DNA from 4 places in the Rahnella sp. CJA17(1/100) genome. Region 4 is predicted to be linked to each of the others. Evidence: predicted binding sites of a transcription regulator. Region 4 holds the regulator's gene; each other region holds the start of a gene.
What was found. The regulator CRP, encoded in region 4, controls carbon source genes, mostly activating them, when cyclic AMP is high. The targets are predictions, from matches to a motif close to ATGTGANNNNNNTCACAT.
Positions count from the first base shown of each region.

Region 1: a site for CRP is predicted at 1,981-1,998, ahead of gntK (gluconokinase). Genes of this name have one in related genera too.
Region 2: a site for CRP is predicted at 1,773-1,790, ahead of AACU55_RS21770 (DeoR family transcriptional regulator). Genes of this name have one in related genera too.
Region 3: a site for CRP is predicted at 1,964-1,981, ahead of ydfZ (putative selenium delivery protein YdfZ). Genes of this name have one in related genera too.

Region 1 covers NZ_CAWOJA010000033.1:112,850-116,063, reverse strand. Annotated here, with positions in the region: gene gntU (gluconate transporter) at 1-1,274, opposite strand, end outside; gene gntK (gluconokinase) at 1,271-1,810, opposite strand; gene yahO (DUF1471 family periplasmic protein YahO) at 2,308-2,586, shown strand; gene AACU55_RS15225 (cation:proton antiporter) at 2,728-3,214, shown strand, end outside.
Region 2 covers NZ_CAWOJA010000064.1:262,721-265,934, reverse strand. Annotated here, with positions in the region: gene moeB (molybdopterin-synthase adenylyltransferase MoeB) at 1-327, opposite strand, end outside; gene moeA (molybdopterin molybdotransferase MoeA) at 330-1,571, opposite strand; gene AACU55_RS21770 (DeoR family transcriptional regulator) at 1,817-2,050, shown strand; gene AACU55_RS21765 (autotransporter family protein) at 2,125-3,214, opposite strand, start outside.
Region 3 covers NZ_CAWOJA010000018.1:37,143-40,356, reverse strand. Annotated here, with positions in the region: gene AACU55_RS10750 (D-amino acid dehydrogenase) at 1-1,125, opposite strand, end outside; gene ydfZ (putative selenium delivery protein YdfZ) at 1,606-1,824, opposite strand; gene AACU55_RS10740 (alpha/beta fold hydrolase) at 2,065-2,895, shown strand; gene AACU55_RS10735 (SpoVR family protein) at 3,150-3,214, shown strand, end outside.
Region 4 covers NZ_CAWOJA010000003.1:137,338-140,551, forward strand. Annotated here, with positions in the region: gene AACU55_RS02310 (YccS/YhfK family putative transporter) at 1-1,490, opposite strand, end outside; gene crp (cAMP-activated global transcriptional regulator CRP) at 1,552-2,184, opposite strand; gene AACU55_RS02320 (OsmC family protein) at 2,547-2,954, shown strand; gene AACU55_RS02325 (phosphoribulokinase) at 2,958-3,214, opposite strand, start outside.

The DNA.
Region 1 (3,214 bases), on a different contig from region 4:
ACCGTCCAGGTTTTCAGCGTTTGCAGTTCGCTGGCACCGGTGAACTTGCCGAATAACCAGAAACCGGCATCATTTACGTGGCTGAGCACAATGGAACCGCCGGTAATGCAGATGGCGAGTGCGGCCAGCTGACCGCCGTTTAGCCCCATCTGATGGGTTACCGGCAATACCAGCCCGACAGTAGTCAGGCAGGCCACGGTGGCTGAACCCTGAATCACACGTACCACGGCTGACAGTGCAAAACAGGCCACGGCAATCGGTAATCCGGTGCCGATCATCGCGTCACCAATGGCCGGGCCGACGCCGGAATCCACCAGAATTTGTTTGAATACGCCACCCGCACCGGTCATCAGCAGGATGATCCCGGCGGGCTGAACGGCGGCTGAGCAGATGGCCAGCGTCTGTTCGTTGGTCATGCCGCGTGGTTTTGCCAGCCCGTAAATGACAATCAGGCAGGCAATCAGAATGGCGGTAAACGGATGGCCGATAAACTCCAGCCAGTCGTGCAATGGCGTACCCGCCGTGACAAAACGTGCGCCGATGGTTTTCATTCCCACCAATACCAGCGGACACAAAATCAGCGCCAGACTGAAACCGAAGGACGGCAGGTTATCTTTGTTGAGCGTCGGGGCATTTTCTTCAACAGGCATCGGCCAGCTGACATGACGGCTGATAAAATTGCCGTACAGCGGACCGGCGATCAGCATGCCGGCAATCGCGGCCACCAGACCGATGGCGATCATCCAGCCAAAATCGGCATTCATCTGCGACGCCAGCAGCATCGGGACCGGCCCCGGAAGCAGGAAACACGCCGCTGCCGCGACACCGGCAAATAACGGGATCGCCAGCCTGACGATGTTGCCGTCAGTACGGCGCGCCACCGCGAACACGATGCCAATCAGCAGCACAATCGCCACATCGAAAAACAGCGGCAAGGCGCAAACCAGCCCGGCAATCCCTAGAGCATAATGGGCTTTGTTTTTGCCAAAACGATTCAGTAAATGGGCCGCAATTTGGTCAAGTGCGCCGACTTCATGCAGAATCTTGCCGAACATCGCGCCCAGCGCCACCACAATCGCCAGAAAACCCAGCGTGCTGCCCATGCCTTTCTGCATGGTGTCGGCAATGGTATTGACCGGCATGCCGGAGAAAATCCCGGCGGCAATCGACACCAGCATCAGCGCGACGAACGCGTGCATACGCACTTTCATCACCAGGAAAAGCAGCAGCAACACGGAGCCCGCTGCAGTACCGACTAAAGTCACTGTATTCACGCGCAATGCTCCTGTTGCTGAAAACTACGGATGTGTTGCAGGGTCTCTGCAATCACCGCATCAAGCGGCTGATGAATGCCGATGGTGATCACGTCACTTTCTTCAGCGCCAGGTTGTTCGAGTGCTGCAAACTGTGAGATCAGCATCTGCGATTTAAAAAAGTGCCCTTTGCGTGCGGCCATGCGTTCTTCAATGACCGGGAATTCACCCTGTAAATAGATGAAAGACAGGTTGGCGTTACCTGCGCGCAGACGATCGCGGTAACGTTTTTTCAATGCCGAGCAGATGATGACCGACACACTATTGGTACGCTGCATGGCAAACGCGGCATCATTGAGGGCGGCCAGCCACGGCGCACGGTCGTCATCATTGAGGGCGTCCCCGGCGGCCATTTTCAGGATATTACTGCGGGGATGTAAGAAATCGCCGTCAAGAAAACCGGCGGAAAGCTGGTGTGCCACGGCGTTGGCGACGGCTGATTTTCCGCTGCCTGATACGCCCATAAACACATAAATTCGGTTCTGATCATTGTTCACGGCTGCGCTCCTCGACTGGTTAAAAAAACGCGAAAGACGGGTCAGTGGTTTTATTCGTTACGTCCACCCTGTTCATGTTTATCCGCAATGTTACCGGTAACATGTTATCGGTAACATTATCAGAGGCTTTTTCACCCGTGACAATCTGCCTGTGCAGGGGAAAAGCATAAATGTGATCTGCTTCAAAGTTAATTATTAGCAATGAAACATATTTCGGACGGGGGGTTAACAGATGGATAACATGCGCAGGCGAAACGAAAAATATGTGATTGCTATTACTGTGTACAAAACCTCCCGGCACAAAAGACTAAAAAACGCACCGGTTGCTTAATTTTTTCTTTCCGCCTTGTAATTATTGACTTCCTTGTCTATTACTAAATGGCAGTGATAACTCACTCTTTTAAACAGTGAGTTATTGATTAACAGGGTTTCACTAAATAAACAGCTTTCTATTACTTTCTTTCAATTTACTGGGCAATTTAAAATCTGAGGCTTACATGAAAATATCTAAAGCTCTGCTGGCAGTGGCTGTGATGGGTTGTGTCTCTTTCAGCACTTATTCTGCTGAATTAATGAAGAAAGTAGATTTTGAAAAAGTGGCTTCTGAGTATACCAAAGTCGGCTCTGTGACCACCTCAAATAAAACCTCGCAGTCCGGCGCCATTGAAGATCTTTCTAAGAAAGCCGATAAAAAAGGCGGCGATGTGTTTGTATTAACCTCCGGTAATACCAACAATAAAATTCACGGTACTGCTGACGTTTATAAGAAAAAATAAGTATTTTGTTTTCTGCACAATAAGCAATAAAAAGAAGCCTGCAAATTTGCGGGCTTTTTAATGGACGATTATGCTGATAACAGTGTCTTGTTTCCGGCTGTCCGCCGGACTTTTGCTTCCTCTTAATGAAAGGGAAATATTATGCTGCTGTCGGCTCCGCTGATGCTGGTTATTATCGGGCTGGGATCGTTACTCGCTCAGTGGCTGGCCTGGTTGCTGAAAATCCCCGCCATTCTGCCTTTGCTGCTGCTCGGCGTGGTGCTCGGACCGGTGACGCACCTCGTTATGCCCGATGTCCTGTTTGGCGAGTTACTGTTTCCGCTGGTATCGATATCAGTGGCGATCATTTTGTTCGAAGGCGCGCTGACGCTCAGACTTGATGAAGTCCGCGGTCTCGGCGGCGTGGTTCGCAATCTGGTGACGACAGGCATGCTGGTCACTTTCGCGGTTATCAGCCTCGCCTGCTGGTGGCTGCTCGGGTTTGAGCCGGAACTGGCCGCGCTGGTCGGTGCGGTAACCGTGGTGACCGGCCCGACGGTGATTGCGCCGTTAATGCGCGTGGTACGCCCGAACGCAGCGATTAATCAGGTTCTGCGCTGGGAAGGGATTGTGATTGACCCGGTGGGCG
Region 2 (3,214 bases), on a different contig from region 4:
AATCTGATGAATGACAATGTGCGGATTGATTACCGCCAGCGCCATTGCGGCGGATTCCACTTTCGATATGCCGATCCGGGCGTCAGTATGCAGCGTCTGGCGTTGCAGGTTTGACAGCGAGACCGTGTCGAAATCCAGTAGCGTTAACGTACCGGTGCCTGCCGCCGCCAGATATTGCGCAGCGGCACAGCCTAAACCGCCCAGTCCGACAATCAGCGCATGACTGGCTTTCAGTTGTTCCTGGCCGTCAAAATCAAACCCTTTCAGAACGATCTGGCGGTTATAACGCAGGGTTTCAGCGTCCGTCAGTTCCGGCAGTTGAGGCATATTCAGCTCCGCAGCAGGGCGTTAAACGGTTCGATTTCAACGATTTCGCCTGCCGCCACGTTACCGCGCCCGCGTTCAAGCACGATAAAACAGTTGGCCTGGCTGAATGAGCTGAATACGTGCGAACCCTGATGGCCGGTGGTGCGCACTTCCAGTTGTCCTTCTGCATTGGTGCTGAAGATACCGCGCTGGAAATCGAGACGTCCGGGGGATTTTTTCAATGGTGTCACCGCTTTTGCCTTCAGGCGCGGCGGGAATTGCCAGGCCGTATGGCCGGACAACTGTGCAATAAATGGCTGAACCAGCTGATAAAACGTCAGTGCTGCCGACACCGGATTCCCCGGCAAACCGCAGAACCAGCTGCTTTCCAGTTTACCGAAAGCAAAAGGTTTGCCCGGTTTCATGGCAAGCTTCCAGAAACCAATTTCACCCAGTTCATCCAGGATCTGCTTCGTGTAATCGGCTTCACCGACCGATACGCCGCCGCTGGAAATCACCAGATCGGCAAACGCATTGGCTTCTTCGAAGGCTTTACGCAGCGCCAGGGGATTATCGCGAATAATGCCTAAATCCAGGACGGTACAGCCCAGTTGTTCCAGCATCAGGCGCACAGCGAAACGGTTGGTATCGTAAATCTGCCCCTCCTGCAAAGGCGTTCCCACCGGTTGCAGTTCATCGCCGGTGGAGAATACGGCGACTTTCAGCGGTTTCCACACCTTGACGTGGGTGACGCCCAGCGAGGCCAGCAGCGGTAATTCTGCCGCACCCAAACGTACACCGGCAGGCAAAACGCTGTCGCCCTGTTTAATGTCGTCTCCGGTCAGGCGGATATTCTGGCCTTTTTGCGCTGTTGCAGTGAAACGTACTCCCGCATCTGAAACTTCAGCCTGTTCCTGCATGATTACTGCGTCGGCACCGGCGGGAACTGGCGCACCGGTCATGATGCGGATACAGCTTCCGGCAGGCCATTCGCCATGAAAAGGCGCACCGGCAAAGGCTTTGCCCGCGACCGGGAACACCGCGCCGTCGTGCAAATCTGCGCAACGTACGGCATAGCCATCCATCGCAGAGTTATCAAAAGGTGGCACGAAAACCGGAGAAAGCACCGGTGTGGCAGTCATGCGGCCCGCGGCGCCAGCAAGTGGCAGGGATTCGGCCTCCTGACTTGTTTTAGGCGGTACACAGTCGCGCATTTTATCCAGCGCTTCGTCAAGTGAGATCAGACCGGCAGTATTGAATTCCATAAAAAATCCTTAGTCATTCGTCCCGGCGTGGCAGGTATTTTCAGCGGAGCCGGGCAGGGAAATGGAGCATGCGCATAGTATGACAGAGAAACGCAGCGAACCAAAAAGCGCCGAAGGCGTAAAAATTCTGCGCGGATTCCTGAAAAATTGAGATCGATCCCAAAATTAACAATGTAACGCAGGTATTATAGTTACCGTTATTTGTGACCTTCGTCACATAACTGTCATATAAACAGGAATAACCGGTGCTTAAAAAAAATCGCCATCAGGCCATCCTTCAGTTGGTTGAACAACATGAAGTGCTACAGGTAAGCGAACTGGCACAATCGCTGGATGTAAGTCTCGAAACGATCAGACGCGATCTGAGTGAAATGCAGGACAAAGGATTGATTTTGCGCCGCCACGGACGTGCGCGTCGTCTGGCCGCTCAGCCTGAAACATCCTGGCTAAACAGTTTGCAGCGTTGCCCGCAGCTTTAAACGCAGCAACGAAATAAGAAAAGGGAAGGCTTTGATGCCTTCCCTTTTTTATGCGTGTGATTCAGAGATCTGAATTAAAAACGCCCCTGGATCCCAATATGGCCGACGTAGCCTTCCATATCGCCGTCAAACCCTTTGACGTATTTCACATCAGCATACACCGAGGTATTCGGTGCGAGTTGCGCCGTCATGCCCGCGCCGGTCTGCCAGTATTGATCGGAAAAATCCGTTGTACTGACATCGATTCCGCCGACATTGATATCCGGTGAATCCGAGAAATTACTCAGTACGTCGGCGGTCAGGTAAGGTTTGAATTTTTCACTGGCTTTATCTTCTGCCTGGTCGCGTAACAAACGCAACCCGGCACGCGCTGTGCCCTGGTTCACTGAAACGCCGGAGATATCAGAAATTTCATCGCTGAAATCTTCAGCATTCAGATACTGATAAATGATCTGTCCCTGAGGTTCGATTTTCCAGTTGGTGCTGACGGCATAGGGTTGACCTGCTTCAGCAGAAAGCAATACGCCGTAGCTGTCCTGTTTCGTATCATGCAGGCTCTCATACTGGTTGCGATACCAGGTGAACTGGCCGACAAGGTCAACGTAAGCGCCATCTTGTGCATATCGGGTGTAATAGCCGCCAACGCTGTAGGCATCACTGCGCACTGAGCCTGCATCCGCAAGTTTCCCCGCCAACGTGCGCACCTGATCCTGCGTGTCGGTACTCTGGTTGCCCAATGTCGCCATGATGCCAGCGTGGACGCGTGTGCCGTTTTTCAGTTCATCCTGATATAAGTCGGTTCCGAATTGCGCGAACCAGTAATCACTGTCGTATCCAAAACGTCCCGCATCGAAGGAAGTGTGTTCACCGCCGGTTCTCGCCCATGCGCGATTGTTGTAGCCTTTGCCGTAGGTTTCTGTATCGCCCATACGCTCGTGCAGCGTGCCAGCAATACGCATGCCATAATACAAGTTCAGATAAGGTGCTGCGATATAACTGGGGATTTCGCCACGGTAAGTGTCTGGTGTAGACGGGGCAGGCGCAGGAACATCCGGTGTCGGATTATCTGGCGTTGGGACATCAGGAACCGGCGCGTCAGGTGTTGGGATTTCAGCGCGCAGATACCAGTCATTCATATCGCCGGTGGCATCCTTGCTCCCTTCA
Region 3 (3,214 bases), on a different contig from region 4:
GAGATACAAATTCTTAATGCGCGTACGCCCGACAATCGGCGTGCCATCCGGCGTCATCGGACGCAACCCCGTCCAGAACGTGGCCTGTTCGACGTTGCCGCCGTTCGGATAGAGATCTTTGACCACCATCTCCAGCGTTTCGCGGCGCGCCTGCGCCAGCTTCAGGTTGAAGCCGACAATCTCCGCCATACCGCCGACGCGGATGCGGTCATCAAAACGGGTGATAGCAATTTTATAGGTTTCATCCAGTACGGTAGACACCGGCGCAGAAGCCGGATCAGTAATCGGAATCGTCAGGGAATAGCCTTTCAGCGGATAAACCGGAATGGAGACCAGATCACGCAGCAACGCGGTGGAATACGAACCGAATGCCACCACGTATGCATCCGCCCTGACGACCTCATTGCCACACTGCACGCCAGTGATTTCGCCGTTTTCAATATGCAGCTTATCCACCGTGCGGTTAAATTCGAAGATAACTCCCGCCTGACGCGCCATGTCTGCCAGCTTGCGGGTAAACATCTGGCAGTCGCCGGTTTCATCATTGGGTAAACGCAGGCCGCCGGTCAGTTTGTGCGCAACCTGAGCCAGCGCCGGTTCTGCAGTCGCCAGCTGGCTGGATTCGAGTAACTGATACGGCACACCGGCGTCTTCCAGCACCGCAATGTCTTTGGCTGCGCTTTCAAACTGCTGCGCGGTGCGGAAAAGCTGCAACGTGCCGCCCTGCCGACCCTCGTACTGAATGCCGGTATCTTCGCGTAACGCTTTCATGCAGTCACGGCTGTATTCCGCCAGACGCACCATGCGGCTTTTGTTGGTCTGATAGTGGTCCATGTTGCAGTTACGCAGCATTTGCCACATCCATTTAAGCTGGAACTGTGTTCCGTCGAGGCGAATCGCCAGAGGCGCGTGCTTCTGGAACATCCATTTGACGGCTTTGACCGGAACCCCCGGAGCCGCCCACGGCGCAGCATAGCCCGGTGAGATCTGTCCTGCATTACCCGCACTGGTTTCTTCTGCCGGGCCGGACTGGCGGTCAATAACCGTCACCTGATGACCCGCTTTAGCCAGATACCATGCACTGGCGACACCGACCACACCACTGCCTAAAATCACCACACGCATATCGACTCCACTCCACGACAAAACAAAGCATAATATTCTGATGACAGGAAATTAACCTGACTGAGAAAAATCACCAACACAGGCACTCACAACCGTGAGGTCTTTCACATTTATTTATCGTTCATGACAGCATTTATTTCAATAGCCAGAAATAAATAACGATATTCCGCAACATTCCGGCCATGCGGCAAGAAATTTATGGCGTAATGACAGCATTGATTGCATTGATGTCACAAGACTCCCGACGCTTCAGGGTCAGTTTTGTTGCAGGTTTTTATTCTTGCATACAAGCCATGCATCAGCACAAAACACCACAAACAAACAGGCATGTGATATTCCCTCACGCTGCGCGGAGAATTGACGTTCAGGTTGAACGGGGATTTATAAAACGAGGCAAAGCGGAGGTGGCTGCGTAAAACATTAAGGCCACTATTCATAGTGGCCTTATATTGCGGGAATTTACCGGCGTAACAGAAAAAATCAGGCAGACGTCGTTTCCAGTCTCATCAGAGAGACAGGTTTAAACAGGCCCGTCTGCCCTTCCAGTTGTACGCAACTTTCGCGGCGAATTTCTTCCGGTGAACTCGATTTCACCCTGAACGCGGTAATTTTGCCGGTAACGCCCGTTTCGGCATCCATTACACGAACGCCCTGGCCGATACGATTTCTATATCTATCATAAGTAAAGGTATTTACCATTTTCTTGACCTCCTAAAGCATCAATAACAAACAATAGCGGGTTAATGCTATACCCGTAAAAATTAAGTTTCAATATATAAACCCTGCTAAGTATCAGGTTAAATTTCATACCCTGTCCCGCCACGTTGCCATTTTAAAAATGTGACTCATATCGCAACGACGCAATTACTGACCTACACTTCAATCGGTTTCTGTTTTGCACCGTTCATTTCAGCAATTTTCAGCAATAAGGAGTCGATTGTGAATAACTCAAACTTTCTGAAGCTTAAAGATGGTACACAACTTTTTTATAAGGATTGGGGCAGCGGACAGCCGGTGGTTTTTAGCCACGGCTGGCCCCTGTCGTCGGATGCTTTTGAAGATCAGATGCTGTTTCTGGCAGAACATGGTTATCGCGTTATTGCCCACGACCGCCGCGGACACGGGCGTTCTTCCCAGTCATGGGAAGGCAATAATATGGACCAGTACGGAGATGACATGGCCGAACTGACGGCTTATCTGGATCTCAAAGACGCGATACACGTCGGGCACTCTACCGGCGGCGGCGAAGTTGCCCGTTATATTGGCAGGCACGGCATCTCGCGGGTGGCAAAAGCGGTATTAATTGGTGCAGTGCCACCGATTATGATCAAAACAGATTTCAATCCCGGTGGATTACCTCTTTCTGTTTTCGACGGTATCCGTGGCGGTGTGACAAAAGATCGTTCCCAATTTTTCCTGGACTTGCCCGACGCATTTTATGGTTTCAACCGCCCCGGTGCTGAGGTGTCAGAAGGTTTACGCCAAAGTTTCTGGCTCCAGGGTATGCAGGGTTCAATAAAAGCACTTTATGATTGTGTTAAAGCGTTTTCTGAAACCGATCAGCGCGAAGACCTGAAGAAGATGACGATCCCGACGCTGGTGATTTACGGTGATGATGACCAGATTGTGCCACCCGCCTCCTCCAGCGAAGCTGCGCTTAAGTTGTTGCCAAATGGCAAAGGTAAGGTTTATGCGGGCGCATCTCATGGTCTGTGCAGCACACACAAGAATCAGATAAATCAGGATTTGTTAGAATTTATCCGCAGTTAATCCCCCGCTGTTTGCGCCTGTCTCCTGATATTGTTCGCCCAAAGCCAGACTGTACGCGGCTTTGGGCTCTTTATTGCCCGCCGATTGACAGTCTCCTGCCTTAAGGATATAGATTTGTTGAGGAATGGATTCATGGTGTTTATCTAACGACACACTCAGATTGAGCTACGATTATCAATGGACGTGCGAAATCTTAAGAAAAGGTTGTGAATCAAACACTCTGTAGCGTCCATAACTGAATGAGGGTGCGGCTTATGACGACAGTGACCCAAAAGCAAAAAACTGAGGACAAACGTCTTAGCGATGGACCGGACTGGAC
Region 4 (3,214 bases):
CAGCCGATCAGGGTATCCACCAGTCGTGGTACCAGAAAATGCACGCCGTTCATCGCCAGCAATTGCAGGGTATACACTGCAGTCACCGTCATGCCGACCATCGCCAGTCCGTAGTTTTTGCGCAGAACGGTATAGGACAACAGGGTGATCAGCAACATGCACAGCAGCGTGGTGCCTTCCGGCAGTTCCAGTTTGAGCAAGCCTGAGGCAATCAGCAATCCGGCCAGCGTACCGAGTGCACGGTGCTGGATCCTCACCCGCGTGGCGTTATAACCGTTCTGGCTGACCAACATGATAGTCAGCAAGATCCAGTAGGGTTTGGGCAAATTGAAGAACAGACCCAGACTGCTGCCAATCGCCAGAATAATGCCCAAACGTGCGGCATTACGCAGTGCCACGGATTTGAAGGAAAGATAGCTTTTCAGCGCGGGCCAGAAGGGCAAACGCGGCTGGGTGTTCATCAGGTCACGTTTGTACAACGGCCGCTGTGTGCGTAACAGACGGGCAATGCGGCTGAAATGGTAATAACAAAACTGACCTACCGGATTGTCCGGGTTACGCGCGGCGATTTTCTCCAGCGCGGTCAGCTCATTGGCCATCGTAAAGCGCCCGGATAAACGATGATAAAGAATATCGTCGGCAATCACCCGAAGACGGGTGGAAATCACCTGCGCATTTCGGCGGATAACCGCTTCGGCATGGCTTTCCTCCACCAGTTTCTGCACTTCTTCCGGCTGATGCAGGCTCACTGTAATGTGCTCCTGCAAATCGAGCGCCACCTGAAAACGCTGAAACAGCCGTTTATGGTGATGATGATGTCCGTGCTGGGGCAACATGTGTAATTGCTGATAAAGCAGGGCAATCAGGTCGATAACCTGCTGCTGGCGGGTTAGCAGTGGGGGTAACGCAGTTTCGGGATCGGTGTGTTGCGTCAGCAGGCTGTACTTGGCTTCGAAATAATCCGCGAGTTGCAGATAGAGCTGGCTGAGCGTTTCGCGCATCGGCTGTTCTTCCGAAATACGAAACCACGCCCAGTTAAACAATCCGTACCAGGCTGTGCCAGCGGCGAACAACACCGGGGCCTGCCACATCGGGCGCACACCCACCATACTCAGCGTGAAGATAGTCGCCACCAGCGCACCGGGCAACAGGCGCGCATGCAGCGGGCTGATTTCACCGGTGACGCCCAGCAGTAACGCCAGCGACAGCATGATCAGCGGCAGCGGTATATGCCAGCTTTCGAGCATCAGTTGCAGCAGAAGGCTGCTCACGGCAAAGAGTGAACCGCCGACGAGCAGGCGTTTGAAAAAGCGTTTATGCGGGGTATCCAGACCGGCGATGTTACAACAGGCCGGGCAGAGGGAAAACAGCAGGCCCATTTGCAAATTGCCAAACAGCCAGCAAATGCCAACAGGTAAGCACAACACCAGCGTCTGGCGCAGCGCGTAGTTCACTTCAGGATGGTAAAACAGTCTTCGCCATAGCGTCATGGGTAAAGCTTAGCCCATAAAAAAGGCGCGACAGTGTTTTGCCGCGCCAATTTTTGAGGGATTAACGTGTGCCGTAAACGACAATCGTTTTACCGTGTGCGGAGATCAGGCTCTGATCTTCCAGCATTTTGAGAATGCGTCCGACTGTTTCACGTGAACAACCGACGATTTGGCCAATTTCCTGGCGGGTGATCTTGATTTGCATCCCGTCCGGATGGGTCATTGCATCAGGCTGTTTAGCCAGATTGAGCAAGGTTTGAGCGATGCGACCGGTAACGTCAAGGAAGGCAAGGTTGCCGACTTTCTCTGACGTCACTTGCAGACGGTTGGCCATCTGCGCGGAGAGACGCATCAGAATATCCGGGTTAACCTGAATCAGCTGGCGGAATTTTTTATATGAAATTTCAGCCACTTCACAGGCAGTTTTAGCACGTACCCAGGCACTGCGTTCCTGACCTTCTTCGAAGAGTCCCAGCTCACCGATGAAGTCACCTTGGTTAAGGTAGGACAGTATCATTTCCTTGCCTTCTTCATCTTTAATCAGGACAGCAACTGACCCTTTCACGATGTAGTAAAGCGTTTCGGCTTTTTCACCCTGGTGAATCAGCGTACTTTTAGAAGGATACTTATGTATATGACAGTGAGACAGGAACCATTCAAGAGTCGGGTCTGTTTGTGGCTTGCCGAGAACCATTTGCTATTATCCTCTGTTGTTATCGCTGCCCAAAATCACAGGGCTCAGAGTTCCCTGTACGGCACTTCAAATCCAAAGCGCCCTTTCAGCATATAACTCTCCAGAAATGCTGCAAGCGGATGTCGGAGTGCAACAGCCTGTTTATTGCTGTCATCACCGTGGGTTCTGTACTTAAACCGCAAAAACCGTCACCGCAATTTACTGGAAAGTATGTTTCGGCTTTGTTTGTAGCACAGGTTTGAGATGCTGTCTTCTGTTGTCTCGCTTCAGCATGATGGCGATCGGGTTACGTTGCCAGATTTTAGGTGAAAGGGTACTCTGAGAGCAGATTTCGACAAGTTTATTCACCGGGAGAATAGTTCATGCATGCACGTGTCAAATGGGTTGAAGGACTGACATTTTTAGGTGAGTCTGCATCGGGTCATCAGATTTCAATGGATGGAAACGCGGGTGATAAAGCCCCAAGCCCGATGGAAATGTTACTGATGTCCGCAGGGGGGTGTAGTGCAATCGACGTGGTGTCAATTTTGCAAAAAGGTCGTAATGACGTGCGTGATTGTGAAGTGAAGCTGACCTCACAACGCCGCGAAGAAGCGCCGCGTCTGTTCACTCACATCAATCTGCATTTTATCGTCACCGGTAAGGATCTGACCGATAAGATTGTTGAACGCGCAGTCAGCCTGTCTGCCGAAAAATACTGTTCTGTGTCTCTGATGCTGGGGAAAGCGGCCACAATCACCCACAGCTTTGAAGTGATTGCAGCCGAATAAAGTTTACTCGATCTTCTTGCCTTCCATCAGGCGCTGCACCAGCGGCGCCATGATCAGCTCCATCGCCAGCCCCATTTTGCCGCCCGGCACCACCAGTGTTTTGATGTGCGAGATAAACGACCCTTGCAGCATGGCCAGCAGATACGGGAAATCGATGTCATCCAGTCCCTGAAAATGAATCACCACAAAGCTTTCATCCAGTGACGGAATGGCTTTGGCGGCAAACGGGTTCGAGGTGTCGATGGTGGGTACCCGCTGGA